Regions from separate parts of the Streptomyces sp. NPDC048606 genome, predicted to be linked through region 2. Evidence: riboswitches for the same ligand, from Rfam matches in the RefSeq annotation. Region 2 holds a riboswitch; each other region holds the start of a gene.
What was found. Region 2 has a riboswitch for cobalamin ahead of cobN (cobaltochelatase subunit CobN). Riboswitches for the same ligand answer to the same signal wherever they lie in the genome.

Region 1 (7,207 bases), on a different contig from region 2:
CGGGGCATGAACCAGGTAGAGCTGGCCCGCGCCCTGGGGCTGTCCACCAGCTACCTCAACCAGATCGAGCACAACCAGCGCCCGCTGACCGCTCCGGTGCTGTTGCGAATCGCGATGGTGTTCGGGGTCGACCCCGAGTTCTTCTCCGAAGCCGGCGAGGAACGACTGGCCACCGACCTGCGCACGGCTCTCGGCGACGAGGCCTGCGGCACCGGATCGGTACCACCGGAGGAGATCGCGGACGTGGCGCGCGACCACCCCGAGGTGGCCCGAGCCCTGGTCGCCCTCCACCAGCGCTACCGCGGCGCCTCGGAGCGGGTCGCCGCACTGGTCTCCCCCGAGGACACCGCCGGCCTTCTGCCCGCCGAACCCCACGACGAGGTACGTGACTTCTTCTACGCCCACCACAACCACTTCGCCCCGCTGGAGACGGAGGCCGAACGGACCGCCGCGGCCCTCGACCTCGGCCGGATCGGCCGCGCCGCCGACGCGCTCACCGCCCACCTCTCCGACCGGCACGGCATCCGGGTCCTCCAGGCCGGACCGGAACGATCCGCCGACGCACGGCGGTTCGATCCCGGAAGCGGCCTTCTCCTGCTGTCCCCCTGGCTCAGCGAGGCCCAGCGCGCCTTCCAGCTGGCCACGCAGCTGGCGCTGCTGGAGCACGGACCACTGCTGGAAGAGCTGGTCGCGTCCGCGGGCCTCGCATCGCCCCAGGCCGAAGGCCTGGCCAGGATCGGGCTGGCCAACTACTTCGCCGGCGCGGTCCTCATGCCGTACACCGCCTTCCACGCGGCGGCCGAGAAGGTCCGCTACGACATCGAACTGCTCCAGGCGCTCTTCGGCGTGGGCTTCGAAACCGTCTGCCACCGCCTCAGCACGCTCCAGCGCACCGGGCACCGGGGGGTGCCGTTCTCCTTCCTCCGCGCGGACCGCGCGGGCAACATCTCAAAACGCCAGTCCGCGACCGACTTCCACTTCTCCCGCCTCGGCGGCACCTGCCCGCTGTGGACCGTCTACGAGGCCTTCTCCGCCCCCGGCCGCATCCTCACCCAGGTCGCCGAGATGCCCGACGGGAAAAAATACTTCTGGATCGCCCGCACCGTCACCCGCGGCGGCTTCGGCCATCATGCGCCCCGTGCCGACTTCGCCATCGCCCTCGGCTGCGAACTCCGCCACGCACCGCGCCTCGTGTATGCCGAGGGCATCGCCCTGCACGACCCGCGCGCCACCACCCCCATCGGGCTCGGCTGCCGGATCTGCGAACGCCAGGACTGCGCCCAGCGCGCCCGGCCGCCCGCCGGCGGGAGCCTCGCAGTCGACCCCGACCGGCGCACCTACGTGCCCTATCCAGTGGTCAGAGAACCCTGATCACCGGCGATCACCGTCGACACCACATTTCGGAGCGTCTCATTCCACAGTCCGAATGGCGGACACGGCTCGCATGGAAGCCATCGGCCGCCCTAGTGTGGCGCGTGCAGCTGGTTCGCCCCGTCCGCCAGGCGGGATGCGTCGTAAGAGGGAACCCGGTGGGAATCCGGGACTGCCCCGCAGCGGTGAGCGGGAACGACCGCCGTCATACGCACTGGGACCGGACAACGGTCCTGGGAAGCGACGGCCAGTAGGTGCCCGCCGGGAGACCGGCAGGCGTGCCCGCGAGTCCGAAGACCTGCCCGTTGCCCGCACGCGGACGTATTCCGTGTGCGGCCATTCCGGTGACCTCGTGGGCGGGTCGGCGTACAAGACGAGCGGCACCTGCGGTGTGTTCTCCCGCGGCGAGGCCCGTGCGTCCTGTTCTCCCTTCGCGTCCGCGTCCCGTCATTCGGAATGTTCCTGGACACATCTCGCGAAGGAGAGTTCCGTGACAGCGAAGCCCGCAGCCGCGGCAGCACGAGCCACCGTGTACGGCTACCCCCGCCAGGGGCAGAACCGCGAACTGAAGAAGGCCATCGAGGGCTACTGGAAGGGCCGCGTCACCGCCGACGCCCTGCGCCAGACCGCCGCCGACCTTCGCCGTTCCAACTGGCAGCAGCTGACCGAGGCCGGCATCCACGAGGTGCCCACCGGTGATTTCTCGTACTACGACCACGTGCTGGACACCAGCGTCATGGTCGGCGCTGTCCCCGAGCGGCACCGCGGTGCGGTCGCCGCCGACGCCCTCGACGGATACTTCGCGATGGCCCGCGGCACCCAGGACGTCGCCCCGCTCGAAATGACCAAGTGGTTTGACACCAACTACCACTACCTGGTTCCCGAACTCGGCCCCGACACCGTCTTCACCGCCGACTCCGCCAAGCAGGTCGCCGAGCTGAAGGAAGCCCTGGCCCTCGGCCACACCCCCCGTCCGGTGCTGGTCGGCCCGGTGACGTACCTGCTGCTGGCCAAGCCGGCGCCCGGCGTGGCCGCCGACTTCGAGCCGCTGACCCTGCTCGACCGACTCCTGCCGGTGTACGCCGAGGTCCTCTCCGACCTGCGGGCCGCCGGGGCGGAGTGGGTGCAGATCGACGAGCCGGCGCTCGTACAGGACCGCACCCCGGCCGAACTGAACGCCGCTACGCGTACCTACCGCGAGCTGGGCACGGCCACCGACCGGCCGAAGCTGCTGGTCGCCTCCTACTTCGACCGGCTGGGAGACGCCCTGCAGGTCCTCGCGGCCGCCCCGGTGGAGGGCCTGGCCCTCGACTTCACCGACTCGGCCGCCGCGAACCTGGACGCCCTCGCCGCCGTCGGCGGGCTGCCGGGCAAGCGCCTGGTCGCGGGCGTGGTCAACGGCCGCAACATCTGGATCAACGACTACCAGAAGTCCCTCGCCACCCTGGGCACCCTGCTCGGCCTGGCCGACCGCGTCGACGTGGCCGCCTCGAGCTCCCTGCTCCACGTGCCCCTGGACGCCTCCGCCGAACGCGACGTCGACCCGCAGATCCGGCGCTGGCTGGCCTTCGCCCGCCAGAAGGCCGCCGAGATCGCGACCCTGGCCCGCGGCCTCTCCCAGGGCACCGACACCATCGCCGCCGAACTGGCCGCCAACCGCGCCGACCTGGCCTCCCGCGCCGGCTCAGCCATCACCCACGATCCGGCCGTGCGCGCCCGCACCGCCGCGATCACCGACGCGGACGGCCGCCGCTCCCAGCCCTACGACCGGCGCACCGCCGCCCAGCGCGCCCACCTCGGCCTGCCGGTCCTGCCGACGACCACGATCGGCTCGTTCCCGCAGACCGACGAGCTGCGCGTGGCCCGCGCCGACCTGCGGGCCGGCCGGATCGACGCGGCCGGGTACGAGGAGCGGATCGAGAACGAGATCCGCGAGGTGATCTCCTTCCAGGAGAAGACCGGCATCGACGTGCTGGTGCACGGCGAGCCCGAGCGCAACGACATGGTGCAGTACTTCGCCGAGCAGCTGACCGGGTACGTCGCCACGCAGCACGGCTGGGTGCAGTCCTACGGCACCCGCTACGTGCGCCCGCCGGTCCTGGCCGGCGACATCTCCCGGCCCGAGCCGATGACGGTCCGCTGGACCACGTTCGCCCAGGCCCAGACGTCCAAGCCGGTCAAGGGCATGCTGACCGGGCCGGTCACCATGCTCGCCTGGTCCTTCGTCCGCGACGACCAGCCGCTCGGCGAGACCGCCCGCCAGGTGGCGCTCGCCCTGCGCGACGAGGTGAACGACCTGGAGGCCGCTGGCACTTCGGTCATCCAGGTCGACGAGCCGGCCCTGCGCGAGACCCTGCCGCTGCGGGCCGCCGACCACGCGGCCTACCTCGCCTGGGCCACCGAGTCGTTCCGGCTCAGCACCAGCGGCGTGCGGCCCGACACCCAGATCCACACCCACATGTGCTACGCCGAGTTCGGCGACATCGTCCAGGCCATCGACGACCTCGATGCCGACGTCATCAGCCTGGAAGCCACCCGCTCCCACATGCAGGTGGCCGGTGAACTGGCCGAGCACGGCTACCCCCGTGAGGCGGGGCCGGGCGTCTGGGACATCCACTCCCCGCGCGTCCCGAGCACCGCGGAGGCGGCCGGACTGCTGCGCAAGGGGCTGCAGGCCATCCCCGCCGAGCGGCTGTGGGTCAACCCCGACTGCGGCCTGAAGACCCGCGGCTGGACCGAGACCCGCGCTTCGCTGGAGAACCTGGTCGCGGCCGCCCACGAGGTCCGTGCGGAGCTGACGGCCGAGAACGGCTGACGCATACGGTGCGGGCCGGACGCCGAGGCGTCCGGCCCGCACCGCCCACCCCCGGACAAGAGCGGCGCGTTCCGCCCGACCGGGTACCCGGCGACGGAAGGGCTCAGGTGGCGAGGCGCATTCCCGGGCAGATCATGGTGGACGGGCGGCCCATGGTGGTCCTGACACCGAAGGAGTACGCCGGCCTGATCGCCATGCGCCGTCAGGTGGGCGGGCTGGGGGCCCGGCTGCGCGTGGTGAGCGACACGCTGAGAGACACGACCGAATTCCTGTCGGAGCTGGTCGCCGCCCTCGAGTCCTTCGACCACGGCGGATCCCGCCGCGCGACCGGTGGATCGGGACGTCCCCTGACCCCCCTGCTCGCATCGGCACCCGAACTCCTCCGGCACGCAGCCGGGGTCGTCGGGCAGATCCGCCACCGTCCCGCCCGCGCCCGGCGGCAATGAGCGGCCACCGCCCCGGTCGCGTGTGGCACCGTCGGCCCACGGGCACCGCGCACGCGGCCACATTCGGAGAAGAACAGCATGTCCCCCACTCACACACCGACCCGCCGCGTCAAGGTCCTCGGCCCGCCGGGCGACCGTCACGGCGAGATCCTCACTCCCGCCGCGCTGGACTTCCTGGCACGGCTCGACGAGGCCTTCGCCGGCCGCCGCCGGGAGATCCTCACCGCACGCCGCCACCGGAGCGACCGCCTCGCCTCCGGATCCGCGCTGGACTTCCCGCGTGCGACGTCGGCCGTCCGTGACGACCCTCACTGGCGGGTGGCACCGCCGGCTCCCGGCCTGAACGACCGCCGCGTGGAGATCACCGCCCCGCCCACGCCCCGCATGGCCGTGAACGCCCTCAACTCCGGCGCCCGGGTGTGGATGGCCGACTTCGAGGACGCGACCTCCCCGCACTGGGAGAACATCGTCGGCGGTCAGCTGACCCTGCTCGACGCGTGCCGGGGGCGCTTGGACTTCACCGGCCCCGAGGGCAAGGAGTATCGGGTCGGCCCGGACCTTCCGACCGTCATGGTCCGCCCCCGGGGCTGGCACCTGGAGGAGGAACACCTGACGGTGGACGGCCGTCCCCTGTCGGCCTCGCTGGTCGACTTCGGACTCTACTTCTTCCACTGCGCGCAGCGCCGGATCGACGCCGGTTCCGGGCCCTACTTCTATCTTCCGAAGCTGGAGAACCGGTACGAGGCCCGCCCGTGGAACGACGTCTTCGTCTTCGCGCAGGACCTCCTGGGCATCCCCCGCGGCACGGTCCGGGCCACTGCCATCATCGAGACCGTCACCGCCGCGTTCGAGATGGAGGAGATCCTCTACGAGCTCCGTGAACACAGTGCCGGGCTCAACGCGGGCCGCTGGGACTATCTGTTCAGTCTGATCAAGACCTTCGGCCACCGCGCCCGGTTCCTGCTGCCCGACCGCACCGAGATCACCATGACCGCCCCCTTCATGAGGGCGTACGCCGAGCTCCTCGTCCGTACCTGCCACCGTCGCGGCGCGCACGCCATCGGCGGCGTCGCCGCGCACCTCCCGGCCAAGGGCGCGGTGGCCGACCCGGCCGCTTCGGCGCGCGTCCACCTCGACAAGGAGTGCGAGGCCCGGGCCGGGTTCGACGGTTCCTGGGTCGCCCACCCCGCCCTGGTACCCGTCTGCCGCGAGGTCTTCGACCTCCACCTCGGTGGCGGTCCGCACCAGATCCACCGGCCTGTCGGCAACGTGCCCGTCCGCGCTGCCGACCTGTTGTCCGTACGCCGGTCCGCGCTGCCCCCGGGCACCGAGCAGATCCGCTCGAACGTGGCCGTCGCACTGCGGTACTTCGACGCCTGGCTGAGGGGACGCGGGGCTGTCGCCCTCGACGGGCTCCTGGAGGACACGGCGACCGCCGAGATCGCACGTGCCCGGCTGTGGCAGTGGCTCCGGCACCGCGTGGTCACCCAGGAGGAGCTGTTCGGTGTGATCGACGCCGAAGCAGCCGCTCTGGCCGCGGAGCAGCCGGGCGCCCTGGTCGCCGAGGCCCGTGAGATCCTCGAACGTACTCTGGTGTCACGCGAGTTGCCGGACCACTTCACCACGGAGGCGTACCGGCGCCATCTCGTGCGGCGGACGGAGGCGTCCTCATGACCGTCCACCACCGCGGCAAGCGCGTCCCCGTCGCGGGACTGCCCGACTGGGGCCGGTGCGCGGTCATGGGCGTCGTGAACGTGACCCCCGATTCGTTCTCGGACGGCGGCCGGTGGTTCGACACGTCTACCGCCGTCAAGCACGGGCTGGACCTCGTGGCGGAGGGCGCCGACCTCGTCGACGTCGGGGGCGAGTCGACCCGGCCCGGCGCCCTGCGGGTCGACGAGGAGGAGGAACTGCGCCGGGTCGTGCCCGTCGTACGGGACCTCGCCGCCGAGGGCGTCCCGGTGTCCGTCGACACGATGCGCGCGTCCGTCGCGGCGCGGGCGATCGACGCCGGCGCGGTCCTGGTCAACGACGTCAGCGGCGGCCTCGCCGACCCCGCGATGGTCCCGGCCGTCGCCGCCGGCGGCGTTCCGTTCGTGGTGATGCACTGGCGCGGGTTCAGCCACGACATGAACGGCCGTGCGGTGTACGGGGACGTGGTGGGCGAGGTGCTCGGAGAACTCGGCGCCCGCGTCGACGCCGTCGTGGCCGCCGGCATCCCCGTCGAGCGCCTGGTGGTCGACCCCGGGCTCGGCTTCGCCAAACGGGCCGAGCACGACCTGAGCCTGGTCGCGGCGCTGGCCGAGGTGTGTGCGCTGGGCCGTCCGGTCCTGGTCGCAGGCTCCCGCAAGCGGTTCCTCGGGCACGTCCTCGCCGATGGGGACGGCACGCCGCCGCCCGCCCACGGACGGGACGCCGCCACCGCCGCCCTGTCGGCGATCGCCGCCCTTCAGGGGGCCTGGGGCGTGCGGGTTCACGACGTGCGCGCGACGTCCGACGCCGTCAGGGTCGCTCACGCGATCGCGTCGGCCGGTTGACAGGTCCGGGTCCCGGGCCTGCCGGCGCGGGCGGTCGA
Region 2 (7,207 bases):
GGACAGGTCGTACTCGGAGTGGCTGCCCCTGCTGAGCGAGTCGCAGAAACGCGTCCTGGACAACCCTCTCTCCGAGCCCCTGAAGATCCGAGGCGTCGCCGGCTCGGGCAAGACCCTCATGCTGCAACTGAAGGCCTTGACGGAGCTTTACGGCGGCACCGGTCCCGACAACGGGTCGCAGGGCCCGGGGGAATCGGAACGCGGCGATGGCGAACTGCCGAAGATCCTTTTCCTCACCCATACCTGGGCCATGGCCCACCAGGTGGAAGAGGCACTGCAACGACTCGACGAACGGGGCCTGGCCTCGCACATCGAGGTCATGCCCCTGACCTTCCTCAGGGAGTGGTTGCAGGGCAGCCTCCCGCCCACGGTGGAGATCCTCGGCGAGGACAGCCTCGACGGCAAACTGCAACAGCTGCGGCTGGTCGATGACGCGATCGAGGAGATCCGAGCGCACACCTGGGAGACCTACAGCCAGGACACGGGCGACTGGGTGCGACAGGGAGTGGAGGCGGCGGGCGGCGACGACGCGAGACGGCGGTTGTGCTGGGCGCTGATGCGCGAGTTCGCGGAGGTATTCGACTCCCATGAGATCAAGCCGGGGATCAACGCACTCAGAAAGTACAAGGGCCTTCCGCGGGAGAACTGGATGGTCCCCCTCACGCGCGGGGGTGATCAGGAGTTCGCGTTCGGTGTCTACCGCTCCTACGTCCAGCGGTTGGTGGAAGAGGGGCAGCTGACGACGGACCAGTTGATCGACGACTTCCGGAGGTACCTCGAGACGTACGTGTGGAACGCCCTGCGCACGGACAAGGGGTACGACGTCATCCTGATCGACGAGTTCCACCTCTTCAGCGACTCGGAGCGCTTCCTCCTGCATTTACTGGCCAGGGACGTGGAGGCCCATCCGCACCTGGTGATGGCGATGGACCCCAGCCAATCGGTCTTCATGCTGCTCACGGGACTCTCCGAGAACGAGATCAGCCGTGGCCCGACCGCCCTGTCGGAGCGCCCGAAGGCCACGTCGATCAACCTCGACGTGGCTCACCGGTTCACCCCTCCGGTCTTCGCCTTCGTGCGTTTCCTGCACAGCGCGATGCCCAACGTGGTGGAGGTGGGGCACGACTGGGTCTACGAGGCCGCGCCGCAGACCGGGACCGCGACCGGTGGGGGCGTCCCGTCGGCGTGGTTCGGTCCGCAGGAGGGACTGCCCGCCGCGGCGGTGGCCGCGGCGTTCGACATCCTCAAGAAGACCTCCAACGACGAGCGCGTCGCGCTCATCGGAGTCGGGAACACCGACCTGGAGGCGATCAAGAAGGCACTCGGAGGAGCCGTGAACGGCCCCTCCTCCGTCGTCACGATCGAAGGCCGGGACGACATCGAGAAGCTCCGCTACTCGCGTCGTGCCCTGATCGTCACTGCCTCCGAGTACGCCGCCGGCCTGCAGTTCTCCCATGTCGTGGTGCTGGGCGGAGCGGGTGGATCCTTCGAGTACGGATCCGGCGCCAGCGCGAAACGAGCCCTGTACTCGCAGTTCTACCTCGCCGCGAGCAGGGCCCAGGAGCACCTCACGGTCTTCGCCCCGGAGGACGGGGAGTTCAGCGACATCGTGAACCGCGGGGTGGAGGCCCAAGTGATCAACCAGCGGTAGCGCGCCGTCACACGCGGACGCCCCCGCGCCTCGGAGGGAGGGGCGGGGGCGTCCGGGGCGGGGCCGCGGGCGGCTATTCCGCCTCGGCCTCCAGGTTGCCCTCGGTGTCCAGGTAGACCTGGCGCAGGGCTTCGAGGACCTGCGGGTCCGGCTTCTCCCACATGCCGCGCGACTCCGCCTCCAGGAGGCGTTCCGCGATGCCGTGCAGGGCCCACGGGTTGGCCTCCTCCAGGAAGGCGCGGTTCGTGGGGTCCAGGACGTAGGTCTCGGTCAGCTTGTCGTACATCCAGTCCGCCACCACGCCCGTCGTGGCGTCATAGCCGAAGAGGTAGTCGACCGTCGCCGCCAGCTCGAAGGCGCCCTTGTAGCCGTGGCGACGCATCGCCTCGATCCACTTCGGGTTGACCACGCGGGCCCGGAAGACGCGGCTGGTCTCCTCGACGAGCGTGCGGGTCTTGACCGTCTCGGGACGGGTCGAGTCACCGATGTAGGCCTCGGGGGCCGTGCCGCGCAGGGCGCGGACGGTGGCCACCATGCCGCCGTGGTACTGGAAGTAGTCGTCCGAGTCGGCGATGTCGTGCTCGCGGGTGTCCGTGTTCTTCGCCGCGACCGTGATCCGCTTGTAGGCGCTCTCCATCTCGTCGCGGGCCGGACGCCCCTCCAGGCCGCGGCCGTAGGCGTAGCCGCCCCAGACCGTGTAGACCTCCGCCAGGTCGGCGTCGGTGCGCCAGTCGCGGGAGTCGATCAGCTGGAGGATGCCGGCCCCGTACGTACCCGGGCGCGAGCCGAAGATGCGGGTGGTGGCGCGGCGCTCGTCGCCGTGGGCGGCCAGGTCCGCCTGGGCGTGGGCCCGGACGAAGTTGTCCCCGGCCGGCTCGTCCAGCGAGGCCGCGAGCCGCACCGCATCGTCCAGCAGGCCGATGACGTGCGGGAACGCGTCACGGAAGAAGCCCGAGATGCGCAGCGTGACGTCGATGCGGGGACGGCCCAGCTCGTCGAGCGGGATCGCCTCGATGCCGGTGACCCGGCGGGAGGCCTCGTCCCAGACCGGGCGCACGCCCAGCAGGGCCAGGGCCTCGGCCACGTCGTCGCCCGCCGTGCGCATCGCGCTCGTGCCCCACAGGGACAGGCCGACGGAGGCCGGCCACTCGCCCTGGTCGGTGCGGTACCGGGTGAGCAGGGACTCGGCCAGGGCCTGGCCCGTCTCCCACGCGAGGCGGGAGGGGACGGCCTTCGGGTCCACCGAGTAGAAGTTGCGGCCGGTCGGCAGGACGTTGACCAGCCCGCGCAGCGGCGAGCCCGACGGGCCGGCCGGCACGAAGCCGCCGTCCAGGGCCGTCAGCACGTGCGCGATCTCGTCCGTCGTGCCGCCCAGGCGCGGGACGACCTCGTGCGCGGCGAAGGTGAGCACCGCCGCCACGTCGGGGCCGTGGTCCGCCGCCACGGAGGCCACCGCGGCCGGGTCCCACCCCGCGTCCTCCATCGCCTGGACGAGACCGCGCGCCGTCTCCTCCACCGCGTCGGCCGAGGTGCGGGTGGCGGCCGACTCGTCGAGGCCGAGGGCCTCGCGCAGACCGGGCAGGGCCGTCGTACCGCCCCAGATCTGACGGGCCCGCAGGATCGCCAGGACCAGGTTGACGCGGGCCTCGCCCGTCGGGGCGCCGCCCAGGACGTGCAGACCGTCACGGATCTGGGCGTCCTTGACCTCGCACAGCCAGCCGTCGACGTGCAGCAGGAAGTCGTCGAAGCCGTCGTCGTCCGGACGCTCCTCCAGACCCAGGTCGTGGTCGAGCTTCGCCGCCTGGATCAGGGTCCAGATCTGCGCCCGGATCGCCGGCAGCTTGGCCGGGTCCATCGCGCTGATCTGCGCGTACTCGTCCAGGTGCTGCTCCAGGCGGGCGATGTCGCCGTACGACTCCGCGCGCGCCATCGGCGGCACCAGGTGGTCGACCAGCGTGGCGTGCACGCGGCGCTTGGCCTGGGTGCCCTCGCCCGGGTCGTTGACCAGGAACGGGTAGACGAGGGGGAGGTCGCCGAGCGCGGCGTCCGGGGCGCAGGCCGCGGACAGGCCCGCGTTCTTGCCCGGCAGCCACTCCAGGTTGCCGTGCTTGCCCAGGTGGATCATCGCGTCGGCGCCGAAGCCGCCGTCCTCGGCCGCCGCCTGGATCCAGCGGTACGCGGCCAGGTAGTGGTGCGACGGCGGCAGGTCCGGGTCGTGGTAGATCGCGATCGGGTTCTCGCCGAAGCCGCGCGGGGGCTGGATCAGGATCAGCAGGTTCCCGCGGCGCAGCGCGGCCAGGACGATGTCGCCCTCGGGGTTCGCGCTGCGGTCCACGAACATGTTGCCCGGGGCCTCGCCCCAGTGCTCCTCGACGCTGCCCCGCAGCTCGGCCGGCAGCTCCGCGAACCACCGCTTGTAGTCGGCGGCCGGGATGCGGACGGGGTTGCGGGCGAGCTGCTCCTCGGTCAGCCAGTCCTGGTCGTGGCCGCCCGCCTCGATCAGGGCGCGGATCAGGTCGTCGCCGTCGCCCGACACCAGCCCGGGGATCTCCTCGACGGGACCGAAGTCGTAGCCGCCGGCGATCAGGGTGCGCAGCAGCTCCACGGCGCTGGCCGGGGTGTCCAGACCCACCGCGTTGCCGATGCGCGAGTGCTTCGTCGGGTACGCGGACAGGACCAGCGCGAGCCGCTTGTCGCGGCGCTCGATGTGGCGCAGGCGGGCGTGGCGCACGGCGATGCCCGCGACGCGGGAGGCGCGCTCGGCGTCGGCGACGTAGGAGGGGAGGCCGTCCTCGTCGATCTCCTTGAAGGAGAACGGGACGGTGATCAGGCGGCCGTCGAACTCCGGGACGGCGACCTGGGTGGCGGCGTCGAGCGGGGACAGGCCCTCGTCGTTCTCCTCCCAGGTGCCGCGCGAACCCGTCAGGCACAGCGCCTGGAGGATCGGCACGCCGAGGCCGGCGAGCGCGCCCGCGTCCCAGGACTCGTCGTCCCCGCCCGCCGAGGCGGTCGCGGGGCGGGTGCCGCCGGCCGCGAGGACCGTGGTGACGACGGCGTCGACGGACTCCAGGGCGCGCAGCAGCTCCGGCTCGGGGGTGCGCAGGGAGGAGACGTAGAGCGGGACGGGCCGGCCGCCCTTCGCCTCGATCGCGTCGCACAGGGCGTGCACGAAGGCGGTGTTGCCGCTCATCTGGTGGGCGCGGTAGTAGAGCACCGCGACCTCGGGGCCCGCGGCGTCGGCCGGCGCGGTGCGCTCCAGCGGACCCCAGGTGGGGGAGGCCGCCGGGGGCTCGAAGCCGTGGCCGGTCAGGAGCACGGTGTCGAAGAGGAAGCGCGCCAGCTGGTCGAGGTTGGCGGGGCCGCCGTGCGCGAGGTAGGCGTGCGCCTCGGCGGCGATGCCGATCGGGACCGTGGAGGCCTCCATCAGCTGGGCGTCCGGGGCCTGTTCGCCGGTGAGGACCACGACGGGACGGGTCTGGTCGGCGGCCAGCAGCAGGTCGAGCCCCTCCTGCCAGGCGCGCAGCCCGCCGAGGAGGCGTACGACGACCAGCTCGACCCCGTCGAGCAGACCGGGCAGGTCGTCGAGGGGGAGCCGGGAGGGGTTCGCGAACCGGTACGGGACGGGGCCGTCCGCGGCGCGGGCGCTGAGCAGATCGGTGTCGGACGTCGACAGCAGCAGGATCATGCGGCGGCAGGCCTTCCTCGGGGTTTCCGCGCCCCGGGCAGTGAGGACAGCGGGAGTTCCTGACTCACCCCGCGGAGCGTTCCGCGGGATTCACAGTGGCGGGACCGCGCCGGAATCTCACCGGGCTTCCTCCCATGTCGCCGTCCTCGGCGATGACGGGCCGAGCGGCCCGTCGGAAGGTCATCTTAGGGGGCCGGGCCCCTGGTCGGCAGTGGGGGTCGGGAGGCGGATCCACGACGGTCCCGCCGCGAAGGCCCTGCCCGCCGGAACGCGGCGCAAACGCCCCGCAGGCCGGTGCCGAGGCTGCCTGCGGCTGCCCGCGGGGCCCGGTGGAGGCGGCGCCGGAAGGGTCCCGGCGGGATCCGGGCCGATGGGCGGGGCCGAACCGCGCGGTGGGACGGCCGGCCGCGGGGGCGGGAACGGGGTGGGGCCGGGGGCCCCGAGGGCGCGGTGGCGGCCGGCGGCGCGGCGCGGTTCGGGCCCGGGCGGGCGCGGGTCCGGGGGTCCTGCTCGGCGCGGGGCGGGAGCGGGGTTCCGCTCGGGGCGGGCGCCCGTGGGGCGCGGTGGGGCGCCGGCCGGGGGTGCGGCGGGGTCAGGGGGCGGGCACGTGCCGGGTGCGGGGTCCGGGTCGGGGCGGACACGGGACCGGGGCTTCGCTCGGCGCGGGGCGGGAGCGGGGCCGTGCCGGGGCCGGGGGAGCTGTGGGCGCGGTGGCGGCCGGGGGCGCGGCGCGGTCCGGGCCCGGGCGGTCGGGACGCGGCGCGGGGTGCGGGAGCGGGGTTCGGGCCGGTGGGTGGGGTGGTGGTGGGTGTCGGGGGGCGCGGGGCCGGGTGGCGACGGCCACAGGTCGGGGCGCCGGATTCGTGGGTATGCTCGCGGCCATGCCCCAGCCCCCCTCCGCCGCACCGCGGGACGAACCCGTCATACGGGACCGCGGTGACGCATGCCCCGGCGCACTGCGCCTGCACGCGGCGGACGACGGGCACCTGGCGCGCGTCCGGATCCCCGGCGGGCTGCTCACCACCGCGCAGGCCCTCGCCCTCGCCCTCGCCGCCGACCGCTTCGGCGACGGCCGGCTGGAACTCACCTCGCGCGGCAACGTCCAACTGCGCGGCCTGCCCGACGGCTGCGGCGCCGGGCTCGCCGAGGTCCTCGACGGGGCCGGGCTGCTGCCCGCCCCGAGCCACGAGCGGGTCCGCAACATCGTCGCCACCCCGCTGTCCGGGCTCTTCGACGACGGCCGCCCCGACGTGGCGCCGTGGGTGCGGGAACTCGACCGGCTGCTGTGCGCGAGCAGCCGGGCCGCCGCCCTGTCCGGCCGGTTCCTGTTCGCCCTCGACGACGGGCGCGGTGACGTCGCCGCCCTGGACCCCGACGTGACGGTGCTCGGCCGGGCGGCGGGCGCCGAGGACGCGACGCACGCCCCCCGCGCGCTGGTGCGCCTCGGCGCCGCCGCCGACGCGGTCAAGGTGGCCGCGGCGGACGCGCCCCGGGCGGCCCTGCTCGCCGCCCTGTACTTCCTGGACGCCGCCGAGGCCGCCGGCACCCGCGCCTGGCGCGTCGCCGAACTCCCCGCCGAACACGCCCCGGACACCGCCCGGTTCACCGAACGGCTGGCCGCCGCCGGGATCGCGGCGACCGCGCCGGTGCACCCGGCGTGGCCGTACGCGCCCCCGCCGAAGCCCTGGGGCGCCCCCGCCGGCAGGTACGGGTCGCTGTGCGTACTGCCCCCGCTCGGCCGGGCGACCTCCGCGCAGTGGCGGATCCTGGCCGAAGCCGCCGCCGACGCCCCCGACACCGACGGCGCCCCCGGCGGGCTGCGGGTCACCCCCTGGCGGAGCGTCGTCGTGCCCCGCGCGGGATCCGGCGCC
Region 3 (7,207 bases), on a different contig from region 2:
GCGCGGTGCCCTTGAGGACCCGCTCCACCTCGGCGTTGAAGAAGGCACCGCCGGTGCCCTTGAGCGCCTCGATGGTGCGACGGTTGCCGATGTCGACCGCGTCGCGCCTGTCCTTGGCCCGTTGCCGGGCCTCCGCCTCGCCCCGCTCCAGGAACTCGCGGATCGCGCGCGGATCCGTGCTCTCCAGGGCCTTGCGGGCGGCTGCCCTGACCTCTTCCTCGTCGTCGAACTCGGCGTAGTCCTCGACCAGTTGCCTGTCCGCATCGGCGCTGATGCGGGCGAGACCGGTCAGCGGCACCGCGGGCGGCGCGGCAGCGGCGCCGCCGGTCGGGGGCGCGGTGGCGGGCAGGACCCCGGGCCACGGAGCGGCGACGGCCGGGGCCGGCCCGATCAGGCCCGTGAGCAGACCTGCGGCGAGGACCGTCGAAACGGCTCTGGCGATGGACGCCCGTGGGCGTCCGGTTCGTCTTCCGGCCCGTAGCCGGAGTGTCCCCCTCATGGGATGTGTCCCCTTCTCTTTCTTTGCTTATATGGATCAATCGGAGAAAAAGCGGCAAACAAGTGCCCCGCCCTGCGAAGGCGGGGCACCGCTGCCGCGGATCCGCCGACCCGCCCGAAGGGCCGATCGGCGCTCGGCGGTCGGCGTCCGGTCAGCCCGCGACGCGCGTCTGGCCGTCCTGGGCCCGTCGCAGCAGGTCCTCCCAGAAGGCGATGGGTGCGGCCGCGCCCCGCTCCTCGGCGGTCCAGGCCGTCAGGTTCTCCCCGGCGGGGCCGACGATGGTCTGCCAGGGGCCGTCCGGGTTCTGCCGCGCGAACTCCTGGATCTCCCCCCAGTTGCGGGCCTGAAGACCGGCATGGGTCCGGTCCGCCTGCCACGCCGTTCGGGCGTCACCTGCCAAAGTGGCCACCGCGCGCCAGGCCCGCAGGGCCTCCGCACGCGCCGCTTCCCGGTCCATCGCCGCGGGCAGCGCGTCCTCGGCCTCGATCGCCGTCTTCAACGCGATGGCGAGGACCCGATGCCGCAGCGACTCCTCGTCCGCCGTCCGCAGCCGATACCCCTCCAGATCCAGGGCACCGCCGGTCACCCAGCCGTATCCGTGGAACTCCCGCAGGTCCGCGTCCGAGGCCCCGGGCCGCAGCGCCCATTGGGCGGCCACCCGGACCTGCTCGCCCGGGTCGCGTCGGGCGAGCGAGCGTACGAACTCCCGTTCGCGTTCGGTGACGGCGCGCTGCTCTCCGGCCGCCGTCTCCCGTACCGTCCGATCCTCCTCCTGGGCCCGGGCGTACCCGGTCCGGACGAAGGCGGAGCGGTCGGCGTCGGTGCCCTTCAGGGCCTGTTCGGCCGCACTGCGGGTGCGGGGGGCGAACGACGCCGCGTGGGTGCGCACGACGCGTTCGCAGAAGAGCCGGTTGCGGGTACGGGTCTCACGCAGACGCTGCCTGGCGAAGTCGTAGCCGCCGCCCGCGGCGAGCCACTCGCCGATGGCCTGGTCACCGCCCGTGTGCCTCAGGGCGTTCCACGCGGAGGTGCGCAGCTCGGCCGGGAGCCCGGACAGCGCGATACGGCGGACCTGTTCCCGCGCCCCGTCGAGCGCGGCGGCGTGGGCGGCGCGCGCCTCGGGACTCCCGACCGCGGGCGCGGCCGAGGCCGGGTGCCGCACGGCTTCGGGGCCGGGGGAGGGGGAGGCGTGTGCCGTCGGTGCCGTGAGCGCGACCGCGAGGAGGACGGCCACCGCCCCGGTCGTGAACCGGACCGGCGCGCGGCCGCTCACCCGGTCACCGGCACGGCTCGAAACACCTGGGTGAACTCGTCCGCCGAGACGGATCCGCAGGTCATGTTGAGCGGCCGTCGGCGCTCCGCGTGCGGCAGCGTCAGACAGCGCTTGGGGGTGCGGGTGGAGAGCCGGACGGTGGGCTGGGTACCTCCCGTGAGCGTCTCGGCCTGCCACTTCTCGTTCGTGAGGTTGTTCACGGCCTTGTCGGCACACCAGTTCAAGGTCACACCGGCAGCGGTCGGCATGTGGCCCAGGCACCGACCGGTGAGCTTGGAGACGACCAGGACGGAGTTCTCGTCCAGGCGCCGGAACTCGAAGCGCTGCGCCTCGCTGTCGGCGTCGCAGGGCGCCGCGAGCAGACCCACGGCCAGGAACGAAGCCCCTTCGGGTTGCAGACACGTTCCCGCGCGGTCGGACCTGAGCTGGTGGTACACGCGGTCCTCGACGGCCTGGGAGGTGGTGGCGCAGGCCATCACGGTGGCGGCCGTGACGCAGGCGGCCAGGACGGATCTCGTCATTCGGGACATGGGTGTCCCCCTTCCGTGTGAGCCGGACGTGCTCCGGCGGGGCGCGATGGACGATCGTGATGTCGGTGGCGCGGTGCCGGTCACGGCGCGAGCGGCGGAGTGATGCGCCAGACCGCGTTGCGCATCATCACGATCGGCGCCGTGACCAACTGCCCCGCGTTGTAGTCGAGGTACTGGTTGGGATCGATCGCTGACTTCCACAGCACGCGGTCGCCGCCGTCGGTGCACCAGGTGGCGCTGTTGCGGAAGTCGGGCGTCCGGTCGTCCACGGCGACCCTCAGCGCACTGCCGGGCCTGCCGCTGAGGTAGTGCCCGGGCTTGGTGGCCGCCTCCAGCGAGTGGCAGCCGGCGCGCCCCGAGAGGGCGGGCACGATGGCCCAGGTGGCTTCCTCGCGGTCGCGCTGCGGACTCCTGGAGTCGATGGGGGTGAGGAATCCGAGCCCGTGGTCGGCGGAGCTGTAGCGCGCGAACCAGCCTTCGACTCCGTTCGCGGGCAGCAGGATCTGCAGGGACTGACGGCGGAACCGTTTCTGGTTCTCCTCCTTGAGGAAGTCGCTGATCCGCTCGTCACCGGCCGCGAGTGCCTTCTTGGCCGCCGCCACGAGGTTCGGGTTCACCCCGGTCTTCTCGGCGGCATCCTGCATCTGCTGGGTCAGGAGTCGGTTGGCGGCCGCGATCTTCTTGCGCCGTGCCTCGTCGTCGCGCTTGTAGGCGGCGTCGGCACCGGTGAGGAGGAAGTCCAGCCAGTCCGCGGGCTTCGGGCTGAGCAGCGCGCGTTGGGCGGCGGAGTGGAGTTCGGAGCCCTTCAGGTCGGCGGGGGCCTGACGCAGCATCTCGCGCAGGAAGTTGTCGTCGCTCACGTCGAGCAGGCCTTGGGTCATCGACACCCGGAACAGCGCGGCCACGTTCTTGCGGGCCGCCTGGTTCTTGCGCAGCTCCGCCTCCTTGCGGTCCCTCTCGGCGATCTCCTCCAACTCGCGCGCCACGTCGCGGCGATGGGCCTCACGCGCGCCGTTGACGATGAACTCGCGCCAGGCCGCCTGGTCCTCGGCGAGTGCCTTCGCGGCGGCGGCGCGGACTTCCGGGCCCGAGGCGGCGTGCCGCAGGACGGCTCGCACGAAGTTGTCGTCGCTGAGCGCCAGCAGCTCCGGGGTGGGGGTGATGCCGATGACGGTGAGCACCTGTTGGCGGGCCAGCCGTGCCACCCGCTCGGCCTCCGCCTTGTCGCGTTCGCGCTGCTGGTCCTGCCGGTTGGCCTCGTGGATGCCGGTGACGACGAACGTGACCAGGTCGGCGGCGACCGCCCCGACCATGGCCCGCTCGGCCGCGGTGCGAACGGACTCCCGTCGCTCACCGGCCTCGCCGGCCTTCCGCCACAGCGCGTGGACGAAGTCGTAGTCGCTCAGGAGCAGTACGTCGGGCGTCGGGTCGAGTCCGACGACGGCCGCCGCGTCGACGCGTTGGGCCTCGGTGGTGCCCACGGCCGTGGCGAACGCCGCCTGTCGTTCCTCGGGCGCCGGCGCCGCGACCACGGACGTCTGAACACCGAGCGCGAGGACCGTGGCGACGGCGGTGGTGCCGATGACGAGGCGGGGGACGACGCCGCCGCGGGCGCCGGAGATCGTGGTTCTTCTCATGGTTCGATGGCTCGCATTCGTAGGGAATGGGCGTGCTCCGGCCCCGGGCGGGAGGCCGGTGGAACAGGGCGTGGAAGGTCTTCGTGAGACACGTCGGCATGCCAAGGACGGCCCTCGACGCGGCATGACGGTTCCGGTGGATGGCCGGGCATGACGGAACGGTGAACGACGGCACCGCCGGTACGCGCGATGCCGGGTGTGTGGAAGATCCGGCCCGCGCGGAACCGGAAAAGTGGAATGCGGAACGCACGCGTGGCGTGCGGAGAAAGCCCCCGTGGTCGTGGTGTGACGCCTCGTTCCGGGGAACGAGGCGTGGGTCGTGCTCTCGTCACGGGAGGGTGGTCAGCCTGCTCCCGGCAGAGCGGTACCGACTGGTCAGGTCGGTGATCATGGACCCTAACAGGACTCCACGGCGACGCAGCGTGAGATTCGGCCCGCGGGCCGGCCCGCGCCCCTCGCCGCAGGAGAGGAGGGAAGGGTTCCCATTTCCTGCGGATGCCCGGTGGGAAGCACAAGGACCCGGGTCGAGCGCATGGTCACTCTCGCCCGACGGACTTCTGGTCGCCGGTGCGTACCGACTCCGTAATCTGTCAGGTCACAGGGGCGGCCCCCGGCGCGGTCGCCGTCAGGACGGTCTCTGGTTTGGATGGGATCGGCCGAAATGGTGATCCGGCACGGTGGGTCCCTCATGAGCGGAAAACTTCCCGAACGCGCTTTCGTCCGGCCGGGTTTGGGTCGTACGATGCGGCTACCCGGTCGAGGCCGGGTGCTGTCGCCATGCCGTGTGATGCGGGGGAAGCCGGTGGGATTCCGGCGCTGACCTGCAACCGTGTGCGCCGCCCGCCAGGGTGTCGTGAGTCGGAATGCCCGCCGCCCGGTCGTATTTCGCTTCCCTCCGTCACGGTCTGCGGCGTGGAGCCCGGGGTCATCCCGCCTTCGCGCCGCGGCGCGCGGGTCGGGAGGTTCGGGCGCGCCCGGACCTCGCCCGCCCGCAAAGGTTTCCCATGTGCTCGCTCCTGGTCCGCCCGGCGACCGCCACCTCCGGCTTCACTGCTGTTCTGTCTCGCAGCTGGGCGTGGCCCTTTGCCCCGGATGTCGATCAGCCGATGACACCGGGCGATGCGGGTGCGCCGATCACCTGACCTACGGCAGGGCCGTGCCGGCGGCTCTCTTTCGGCCCGCGACTTCTCGATCCGACTCACAACCTGCCGTGCATCCGTGCGCCCCTGCCGGTCTCTCCGCGCTGTTGCACAACCCCCGCAGTTGCTGAGAGCTTGCAGGGCGTGGTGGCCGGTATCCCTCCATGCCCACCACGAGGCATCCGCTCCACCCGACTCCATGACGTGCGTTGGCCGTCCGATCAACTGCGGTGAGAGGAAGCACTGGATGAGGACGAAGCGTCGGCTGTCGTTGCTGCTGGCTCTGAGCCTGGCGGTGCCGGTCGCCGGTTGTGGGAGCCCCACGCCGAACAGACCGGCCTCCGGGGGATCGGCGGCCGCGGGGTTTCCGGTCACGGTGTCCAACTGCGGCGTGACGACCACCTACCAGAGGCCTCCGCAACGGGCGGTGTCGCTGAACCAGCACGCGACCGAGGTCATGCTCGCGCTCGGTCTCGAGAAGTCGATGGTGGGCACCGGCTATCTGGACGACGCGATCCTGCCCGACTACCGGGCCGCCTACGGAAGGATCAAGGTCCTGTCCAAGGAGTACCCGTCCGCCGAGGTGCTGCTGGAGGCGGAACCGGACTTCGTCTACGGCGGGTTCGCCACGACCTTCGACGAGAAGGAAGGACGCGGTCGCGAGAACCTGGCCAAGGCCGGCGTCAACACCCGTCTGAACGTCGAGGAGTGCCCCACCGGCCCCGTCACGATGGCCGCGATGGACGAAGAGGTCCGCGGCGTCGCGAAGATCTTCGGCGTGCAGGACCGGGCCGAGGCGCAGGTGAAGAAGCTCCACGGCACCCTGGACGCCGTCGAGGCCAAGCTCACCGGAGTGGAGCCGGTCAAGCTGTTCGTCTACGACAGCGGGGACAAGACCGCCTTCACCGCGGGCGGCAAGGGCATCGGCAACGAGATGATCAAGCGGGCCGGCGGGGTGAACCTGTTCGCCGATGTGGACAAGGCCTTCGGTGACGTGTCGTTCGAGCAGGTCGCCGAACGCGCGCCCGAAGTCATCGTCATCTACGAGTACGGCGACCAGCCGGTCGAGGAGAAGAAGCGGTTCCTGCTGGCCAACCCGGCGCTGAAGGACGTACCGGCGATCAGGAACAAGCGGTTCGCGGTGCTTCCCCTGTCGTCCACCGTGCTCGGCGTGCGGGTGCCGTCGGCCGTGGAGTCCCTGGCCCGCCAGATCCACCCGGACCGCTTCCGGTGACCGATCTCCGGCAGGCGCGGACCGGGGCGTCCGGCGCGGTCGAGGCGTCGGCTTCGGCCGGCGATCCGGGCCTGCGGCGGCGTGGGGCTCCGTACGGCATCGTGCTCGTGGTCCTGGGGTTTCTCGTGATCGCCGCGGCGACGGCCGGTATCGCGGTCGGCTCGATCACCGTGCCCGCCGACCAGGTCTGGTCCATCCTGCTGCACCGGGTCCACCCGGCGCTGGCCGAGCAGACCTGGACGCCGGTGCGGGAGACGATCGTGGTCGATGTGCGGCTGCCCCGGGTGCTGTTGGCCGGGGTGGTGGGCGCGGGCCTGTCCGTGTCCGGGATGGCCCTGCAGGCCCTGGTCCGCAATCCGCTGGCCGACCCGATGCTGCTCGGGGTGTCCTCGGGGGCCTCGGTGGGAGCGGTGGTCGTCCTCGTCTTCAACCTGACGTTCCTCGGCATGTTCTCCGTGCCGGTCGCGGCGTTCGGTGGTGCCCTGGCCGCGCTCGTGGCGGTCTACTTCCTGGCACGGTCCGGGGGGCGGATGACCACCGTCCGTCTGGTGCTCGCGGGCGTGGCGATGGCGGAAGTGCTCTCGGCCGTCGCCAGTTTCGTGGTCGTCACCTCCAGTGAGCCGCAGAAGACCCAGTCGGCGCTGCGGTGGATGCTGGGAGGACTGGCCGGCACGACCTGGACCACGGTGTGGATCCCGGTCGCGGCGGTCCTGATCGGCACGGCGGTGCTGCTGGGCGTCTGCCGCCCGTTGAACCTCCTGCTGGCGGGGGAGGAGGCGGCCGCCTCGCTCGGCCTGGACGTCCACCGCTTCCGCGGGGCGCTGTTCGTGCTCGTGGCGCTGGTGATCGGAACGATCGTCGCCGTGAGCGGCCAGATCGGCTTCGTCGGGCTGAT
Region 4 (7,207 bases), on a different contig from region 2:
GTTTGCGTCGGCCGCCACCTGCCAGCCGGAGAGGTAGATGGCCTGGAGGCCCGCGCGGACCTGCTGGACGGCCTGGCCGCCGGTGAGGGCGCCGAGGGCGTGGACGTAGTCCAGCTCGTGGAGCTGGCGCCACAGCCGCTCGGCGCCGCGCCGGGCCAGGGTGTGCTCCTCGCGGACGCTGCCGGAGAGCCGGACCACGTCCTCCGCGCTGTACGTGCGCTCGATGCCCGCCCACCGGCTGTCAGCGGCCCAGCGCTGCTCGAGCTGCTGTGCCGCTGCCGTGGTCGCCTTCACTTCTGCCATGACCGTCACCGTCTCCATGAGTCGCTTGAGCTGCCAACACTCTCGTCCGTACCGACGAGACACTGGCACTGTGTGCCTATTTCTGAGGGTTGCGGCCGCCGGCCCACTGGGGTGGAACGGAGCAATGGTGCAGGACAACCGAGTCCGAACTGCCGGGATCTCCGACGTCAGGGCGTGAATCGTGCCCGGACCGTTCGTCTCGGCCGCCGTGGTCCGGCGGGCCGCAGGACGACTCTGGCACTGGCACCAAGTGCCAACAAGGAGTGCCGTTTGCCAAGTTCTGCAAATCTTCCGGCGTCGGTTTGCGAACCTTGCAAAGGTTGGCAACTCCAGGATCACGCGTACCCTGAACCCGAGCGGACGACGGCCGAGGAGTGCGGGTGAGCAAGACGTACGCGGGGGCGCGCCTGCGGAGGCTGCGCGAGGAACGCCGGATGAGCCAGGCGGAACTGGCCAGGGTCCTCGGCATCTCGCCCAGCTACCTGAACCAGATGGAGCACGACTCGCGCCCGCTCACCGTCCCGGTGCTGCTCCGGCTGACCGAGGCCTTCGGCGTCGACCCCGGCTTCTTCTCCGAACGCGACACCAGCCGGCTCGTGGCCGACCTGCGCGAGGCGCTCGCCGGAGAGGTCGCCGAGGCCCGGGTCTCCCCCTCCGACCTGGCCGAGCTGGCCCAGCGGATGCCGGCCGTCGCGTCCGTGCTGCTGGACCTCGGCCGACGCGGTCAGCTCCTCGCGGAGCGGCTCGCGGAGACGGCCGACGGCAGGGACGGCGCCGGCGGCGCCGCACCGCGCTCGCCCCACGAGGAGATCCGCGAGTTCTTCTACCGGCGGCAGAACTACCTCCACGACACGGACCTGGCGGCCGAGGAGGTGGCCCGCGCCAGCGGTATCCGCCCTGGCGACGTGCTCCACGCCCTGACCCGAAGGCTCTCCGAACGCCACCGGGTCCGGCTGGCCCCGGATTCGGACCGGCTGCACCACTACGATCCCGCGAGCCGGGTCCTGCACCTGTCCGGGCGGCTTCGGCCGGGCCAGCAGGCGTTCCGGATGGCCACCCAGCTGGCCCTGCTGGAGTACGGGGCGGAGCTGGACCGGCTGGCGGCCGAGGACTTCCCGCAGGACTCCCCCGCCCACGGCCTGGCCCGCATCGGCATCGCCAACTACTTCGCGGCCGCGCTGATCCTCCCGTACGGCGCCTTCCACACCGCCGCCGAGGGCTTCCGGTACGACATCGAGCGGCTCACCAACCACTTCGGACTCGGGTACGAAACCGTCTGCCACCGCCTCAGCACCCTGCAGCGCCCCAGGCTGCGCGGGGTGCCCTTCTCCTTCGTACGGGTCGACCGCGCGGGAAACATGTCCAAGCGGCAGTCCGCCACCGGATTCCACTTCTCCCGCGCCGGCGGCACCTGCCCCCTGTGGAACGTCTACGAGGCCTTCGCGGCGCCCGGGCGCATCCACGTCCAGGTCGCCGCCATGCCCGACGGGCAGCGCCACCTGTGGACCGCGCGCGCCGTGACCCGCCACCGCGGCGGCTGGGGCGAGCCCGGCAAGACCTTCGCGATCGGCCTCGGCTGCGAGATCCGGCACGCCTCCCGGCTGGTCTACTCCGACGGCCTCGACCTCGACAACGTCTCCGCGGCCACCCCCATCGGCATGGGCTGCCGCCTCTGCGAACGCCTCGACTGCCCCCAGCGGGCGGTCCCGCCGCTCGGCCGCGCACTCGCCGTCGACGAGAACAGCAGCACCTTCGTCCCCTACCCGGTCAGCCGGGACTGATCCCGCTCATACGAGGCGCCGCGCCTCGGACGCCGCGACCGGATCCCCCGCGCGCACCGCGTGCAGGACCTCGGCGAGGACCTCGGCGCCGCGGACGACGCGGGGCCCCGGCCGGTTGAAGTACGCGGGCCCGTCCAGCACCCAGACCCGACCCTCCCGCACAGCGGGCAGATCGCGCCAGCCGGGCAGGCCCGTGAGCAGGTCCCGCTCCCGCAGTGTCCGCTCGGGCGGAAATCCGCACGGGAGGACGAGGACGACATCGGGCCGTGCCGCGCGGACCGAGTCCCAGGTCATGGGCTTGGTGTGCTCGCCGGGCGCGGCGAGCAGCGCCTCGCCGCCCGCGCAGGCGATCTGCTCGGGCACCCAGTGCCCCGCGGGCCACAGCGGGTCCAGCCATTCGATCGCCACCACCCGGGGCCGGGGCCTGCCGGCCGTCAGCCTCCGCACCTCCGCCAGCCGAGCGGCCAGTTCACCGCGCCGCTCCTCGGCTCGTTCCCGTACGCCCAGAAGTTCGCCGACCGTCACCAGGCAGTCCAGTACTTCGCCCAAGGTGCGCGGTTCCAGGCTCAGCACACGGGGGCCGGCGTCGAGGACCCGCACGGCCTCGGAGACCCCCTCGTAGGAGACGGCGCAGACGTCGCACAGGTCCTGGGTGAGCAGGACGTCCGGAGCGAGCGCCGCGAGTGCGCCGGTGTCCAGGGTGTAGAGCGAGGAACCCGAGTGCGCCGCTCCGCCGACGGCGTCGGAAATCTCCCTGCTGGTGAGTTCGTCGGCGGCGAACTCCGCCCGGGTGACCACCGGGACCGAGGCCACGGCCTCGGGCGGCCAGTCGCATTCGTGGGTGCGTCCGACCAGGTCGGCGGCCAGATCGAGCTCCGCCACGATGTCGGTGGCTGCGGGCAGCAGGGAAACGATGCGCATGTACGGACTGTAGGCGCGCGGGCGGTGGGGGTGGACTTACTAGGACGTCCAACTATATGTTCGTGCCACAAGGTCCGCGGTGCAGGGAAGCCCGGTGCGAAACCGGCACGGTCCCGCCACTGTGACCGGGGAGTGTGCTGCCATCCACACGCCACTGACGAGGTCTGTCGGGAAGGCGGGCGGCATACGGTGATCCGGGAGTCAGGATACCGGCCGCGGAACGTTCCGTGTTGTCCACGAGGATGGAGCAGACACGCATGGCACCGGTTTGTACCCACGACCCTGGTGATCCGGCGGAGCACGCAGACCCCTTCGCGCGCTCGTAGTTCTCACGGCCTCCGCTCGGCTCGCGCCCCACCCGCGCGATCCGCCGGCGCGCCGTGCCATCCCCGGATCCAACCTGACGAGAGCAGGCACCCATGGTCCGTGAACTCACCCATTTCATCGGCGGCAAGCACACCACCGGAACGTCGGGCCTCTTCGCCGACGTGTACGACCCCAACACCGGCACCGTCCAGGCCCGAGTCCCGCTGGCCGGGCGCGCCGACACCGAACACGCCATCGCCGACGCCGTGGAGGCGCAGCGGGAGTGGGGCGAGTGGAACCCGCAGAAGCGCGCCCGCGTGTTCCTGCGGTTCCTCCAGCTCGTCGAGGGCGAACGTGAGAACCTCGCCCGGCTGCTGTCCGCCGAGCACGGCAAAACCGTCGCGGATGCCCACGGCGACCTGCAACGCGGCCTGGAGGTGGTCGAGTTCGCCGCCGGCATCCCGCACCTGCTCAAGGGCGAGTTCACCGACAACGCCGGCACCGGGATCGACGTACACTCGCTGCGCAGCCCCCTCGGGGTCGTGGCGGGCATCACACCGTTCAACTTCCCCGCGATGATCCCGCTGTGGCAGGCCGCACCCGCCCTGGCCTGCGGCAACTCCTTCATCCTCAAGCCCTCCGAGCGCGACCCCTCCGTACCGCTGCGCCTCGCCGAACTCTTCCTGGAAGCCGGTCTCCCGGCAGGCGTGCTGAACGTGGTGAACGGCGGCAAGGAGTCCGTCGACACCCTTCTGGAGGACCCCCGCGTCCAGGCGCTCGGCTTCGTCGGATCCACCCCGATCGCCGCGCACATCTACGCCACCGCCGCCGCCCACGGCAAGCGCGCCCAGTGCTTCGGCGGCGCCAAGAACCACATGATCGTGATGCCGGACGCCGACCTCGACCAGGCGGCCGACGCCCTCATCGGCGCCGGCTACGGTTCCGCCGGCGAACGCTGCATGGCCATCTCCGTCGCCGTCCCCGTCGGCGAGGAGACCGCCGACGCGCTGGTCGCCAAGCTGAAGGAACGCATCGCCACCCTCAGGATCGGCCGCTCCGACGACCCCGAGGCCGACTTCGGCCCCCTGGTCAGCAGGGACGCCCTCGAGCGGGTCCGTCGCTACGTCGACATCGGCGTCAACGAGGGCGCCGAACTCCTCGTCGACGGGCGCGACTTCACCCTTCCCGGCCACGAGAACGGCTTCTTCGCCGGGGCCAGCCTCTTCGACCGGGTCTCCCCGCAGATGCGCATCTACCGTGAGGAGATCTTCGGCCCGGTGCTGTGCGTCGTACGGGCCGCCGACTTCGAGGAGGCCCTGCGCCTGCCGAGCGAGCACCCGTTCGGGAACGGGGTGGCCATCTTCACCCGGGACGGGGACACCGCCCGTGAATTCACCCGCCGGGTCAACACCGGCATGGTCGGCGTCAACGTGCCCATCCCGGTGCCCGTCGCGTACCACACCTTCGGCGGCTGGAAGAAGTCCGGCTTCGGCGACCTGAACCAGCACGGCCCGGATTCGATCCGTTTCTACACCCGCACCAAGACCGTCACCTCGCGCTGGCCCTCCGGGGTCAAGGAGGGCGCGAGCTTCACGATCCCGACGATGGGGTGAGCGCGATGAGCACGATGACCGAAGAGCAGCTCGCCCTCGCCGAGGTCACCCTCGACTTCGCCCAGGAGCAACTGGCCCCCCATGCCGTCGCCTGGGACCAGGACAAGCACTTCCCCGTCGACGTCATCCGCCGCGCCGCCGCACTCGGGCTCGGCGGCGTGTACGTACGCGAGGAGCACGGCGGTTCGGGCCTCTCCCGCAGCGACGGGGTGCTCGTCTTCGAGACCCTCGCCACGGGCTGCCCGTCCATCGCCGCCTACCTCTCCATCCACAACATGGTCGGCTGGATGGTCGACCGGTACGGCGACCGCTCACAGCGCGAGCGGTGGCTTCCGGGGCTGTGCTCCGCCGCGACCCTGGGAAGCTACTGCCTGACCGAGCCGGGCGCGGGCTCCGACGCCGCCGCCCTGCGCACCCGCGCCGAACGGCAGGGCGACCACTACGTCCTGACCGGGGTGAAGCAGTTCATCTCCGGTGCGGGGGCCGCCGGGGTCTACGTGGTGATGGCCCGGACGGGTGAGGACGGACCGGGCGGGATCTCCGCCTTCGTCGTCGAGCGGGACGATCCGGGGGTCTCCTTCGGCGCGAACGAGCGCAAGATGGGGTGGAACGCCCAGCCCACCCGCCAGGTGGTCCTGGACGGTGTGCGGATCCCCGCCGACCGGCTGCTCGGCGGCGAGGGCGAAGGCTTTCGGATCGCCATGAACGGCCTCAACGGCGGCCGGCTCGGGATCGCGGCCTGCTCCCTCGGCGGTGCCCAGAGCGCCCTGGACCGCAGCCTTTCCCACCTCGCCACCCGCGAGGCCTTCGGCTCCCGGCTCCTGGACGCCCAGGCGCTCCAGTTCCGCCTGGCCGACATGGCCACCGAACTCGCCGCCGCGCGCGCACTGGTCCGGCAGGCCGCGGAGGCTCTCGACGCGGGCGATCCGATGGCCCCGCGCCTGTGCGCGATGGCCAAGCGGTTCGCCACCGACACCGGGTACGCCGTCGCCGACGCCGCCCTCCAACTCCACGGCGGCTACGGCTACCTCAGCGAGTACGGCATCGAGAAGATCGTCCGCGACCTGCGGGTGCACCAGATCCTGGAAGGAACCAACGAGATCATGCGCGTCATCGTCGCGCGCGGACTCACGGAGACCCTGCGATGAACCACGACACCCCTGACGGCCACGACCACGTGCTCCTGCACTCCGAGGGCCGCGCCGCGTACCTCACCCTCAACCGCCCGAAGGCCCTCAACGCCCTCTCCCACCCCATGGTGCTCCGCATCGAGGAGGCACTCACGGCCTGGGCGGACGACCCCTCCGTCGAGGTGGTCGTCATCCGGGGAGCCGGGGAGCGCGGCCTGTGCGCGGGCGGCGACATCCGCGCGATCCACGAGGACGCCCGTACGGGAGGCACCGCCTCGGCCGACTTCTGGCGCGACGAGTACCGGCTCAACGCCCTCATCGCCCGCTACCCCAAACCGTACGTCGCCCTCATGGACGGCATCGTGATGGGCGGCGGCGTCGGCGTCTCCGCCCACGGCAGCGTCCGGATCGTCACCGAACGCTCCCGCGTCGCCATGCCCGAGACCGGCATCGGCTTCGTCCCCGACGTCGGCGGCACCTACCTCCTGGCACTGGCACCCGGCGAGCTCGGCACCCACCTGGCACTGACCGGCACCCCCGTCGGCGCCGCCGACGCGCTGCTGTGCGGCCTCGCCGACCACTTCGTGGCTTCGTCCGCGCTACCGGACCTGGCCCGGGAGCTCGCCACGGACTCCGTCCACGCCGTACTGGCGCGGCACGTGGAGCAGCCGCCGGCCGGGGACCTGGCCTCCGCCCGAGAGTGGATCGACCACTGCTACGCCGCCGAAACCGCCGAGGAGATCATCGCGCGACTGCGCGCCTCGGACGCACCCGCCGCCAAGGCCGCCGCGGACACCCTGCTGACCAAGTCCCCCACGGCGGTCAAGGTCACGCTGGCCGCACTGCGCCGGGCCCGGCTGCTGGGACCGCTGGAGCGCGTGCTGGAACAGGAGTACCGCGTCTCGTGCGCGGCGCTCGTCTCCCCCGACCTCGTCGAGGGCATCCGCGCACAGGTCGTCGACAAGGACCGCAACCCCCGTTGGACCCCCGGCACCCTGGAAGAGGTCGGACCCGCCGCGGTGGAACGGTACTTCGCCCCGCTCGACGCGAACGAGCTCCGGCTCGACGCGAACCCTTCGGACCAGGAGGTCGTCTGGTGAGCACCACCATCGCATTCATCGGGCTCGGACACATGGGCGGCCCGATGGCGGCC

Region 1: linked by a shared signal. The riboswitch ahead of metE (5-methyltetrahydropteroyltriglutamate--homocysteine S-methyltransferase) and the one ahead of cobN (cobaltochelatase subunit CobN) in region 2 are both predicted to bind cobalamin.
Region 3: linked by a shared signal. The riboswitch ahead of AB0D01_RS16985 (ABC transporter substrate-binding protein) and the one ahead of cobN (cobaltochelatase subunit CobN) in region 2 are both predicted to bind cobalamin.
Region 4: linked by a shared signal. The riboswitch ahead of AB0D01_RS17040 (CoA-acylating methylmalonate-semialdehyde dehydrogenase) and the one ahead of cobN (cobaltochelatase subunit CobN) in region 2 are both predicted to bind cobalamin.

The regions. Positions count from the first base shown of each region.
Region 1 covers NZ_JBEZIB010000013.1:182,443-189,649, reverse strand. The annotation lists gene AB0D01_RS17090 (short-chain fatty acyl-CoA regulator family protein) at 1-1,371, shown strand, start outside; cobalamin riboswitch at 1,466-1,692, shown strand; gene metE (5-methyltetrahydropteroyltriglutamate--homocysteine S-methyltransferase) at 1,862-4,186, shown strand; gene AB0D01_RS17080 (hypothetical protein) at 4,294-4,632, shown strand; gene aceB (malate synthase A) at 4,711-6,306, shown strand; gene folP (dihydropteroate synthase) at 6,303-7,169, shown strand.
Region 2 covers NZ_JBEZIB010000001.1:456,483-463,689, forward strand. The annotation lists gene AB0D01_RS01850 (UvrD-helicase domain-containing protein) at 1-1,651, shown strand, start outside; gene cobN (cobaltochelatase subunit CobN) at 1,725-5,336, opposite strand; cobalamin riboswitch at 5,369-5,526, opposite strand; gene AB0D01_RS01860 (cobalamin biosynthesis protein CobG) at 6,218-7,207, shown strand, end outside.
Region 3 covers NZ_JBEZIB010000013.1:153,905-161,111, forward strand. The annotation lists gene AB0D01_RS16965 (hypothetical protein) at 1-499, opposite strand, end outside; gene AB0D01_RS16970 (hypothetical protein) at 651-1,772, opposite strand; gene AB0D01_RS16975 (hypothetical protein) at 1,769-2,302, opposite strand; gene AB0D01_RS16980 (AbfB domain-containing protein) at 2,383-3,939, opposite strand; cobalamin riboswitch at 4,692-4,829, shown strand; gene AB0D01_RS16985 (ABC transporter substrate-binding protein) at 5,326-6,312, shown strand; gene AB0D01_RS16990 (iron ABC transporter permease) at 6,384-7,207, shown strand, end outside.
Region 4 covers NZ_JBEZIB010000013.1:171,547-178,753, reverse strand. The annotation lists gene aceA (isocitrate lyase) at 1-303, opposite strand, end outside; gene AB0D01_RS17050 (short-chain fatty acyl-CoA regulator family protein) at 684-2,084, shown strand; gene AB0D01_RS17045 (cobalamin-binding protein) at 2,091-3,005, opposite strand; cobalamin riboswitch at 3,059-3,238, shown strand; gene AB0D01_RS17040 (CoA-acylating methylmalonate-semialdehyde dehydrogenase) at 3,425-4,924, shown strand; gene AB0D01_RS17035 (acyl-CoA dehydrogenase family protein) at 4,930-6,072, shown strand; gene AB0D01_RS17030 (enoyl-CoA hydratase/isomerase family protein) at 6,069-7,154, shown strand; gene mmsB (3-hydroxyisobutyrate dehydrogenase) at 7,151-7,207, shown strand, end outside.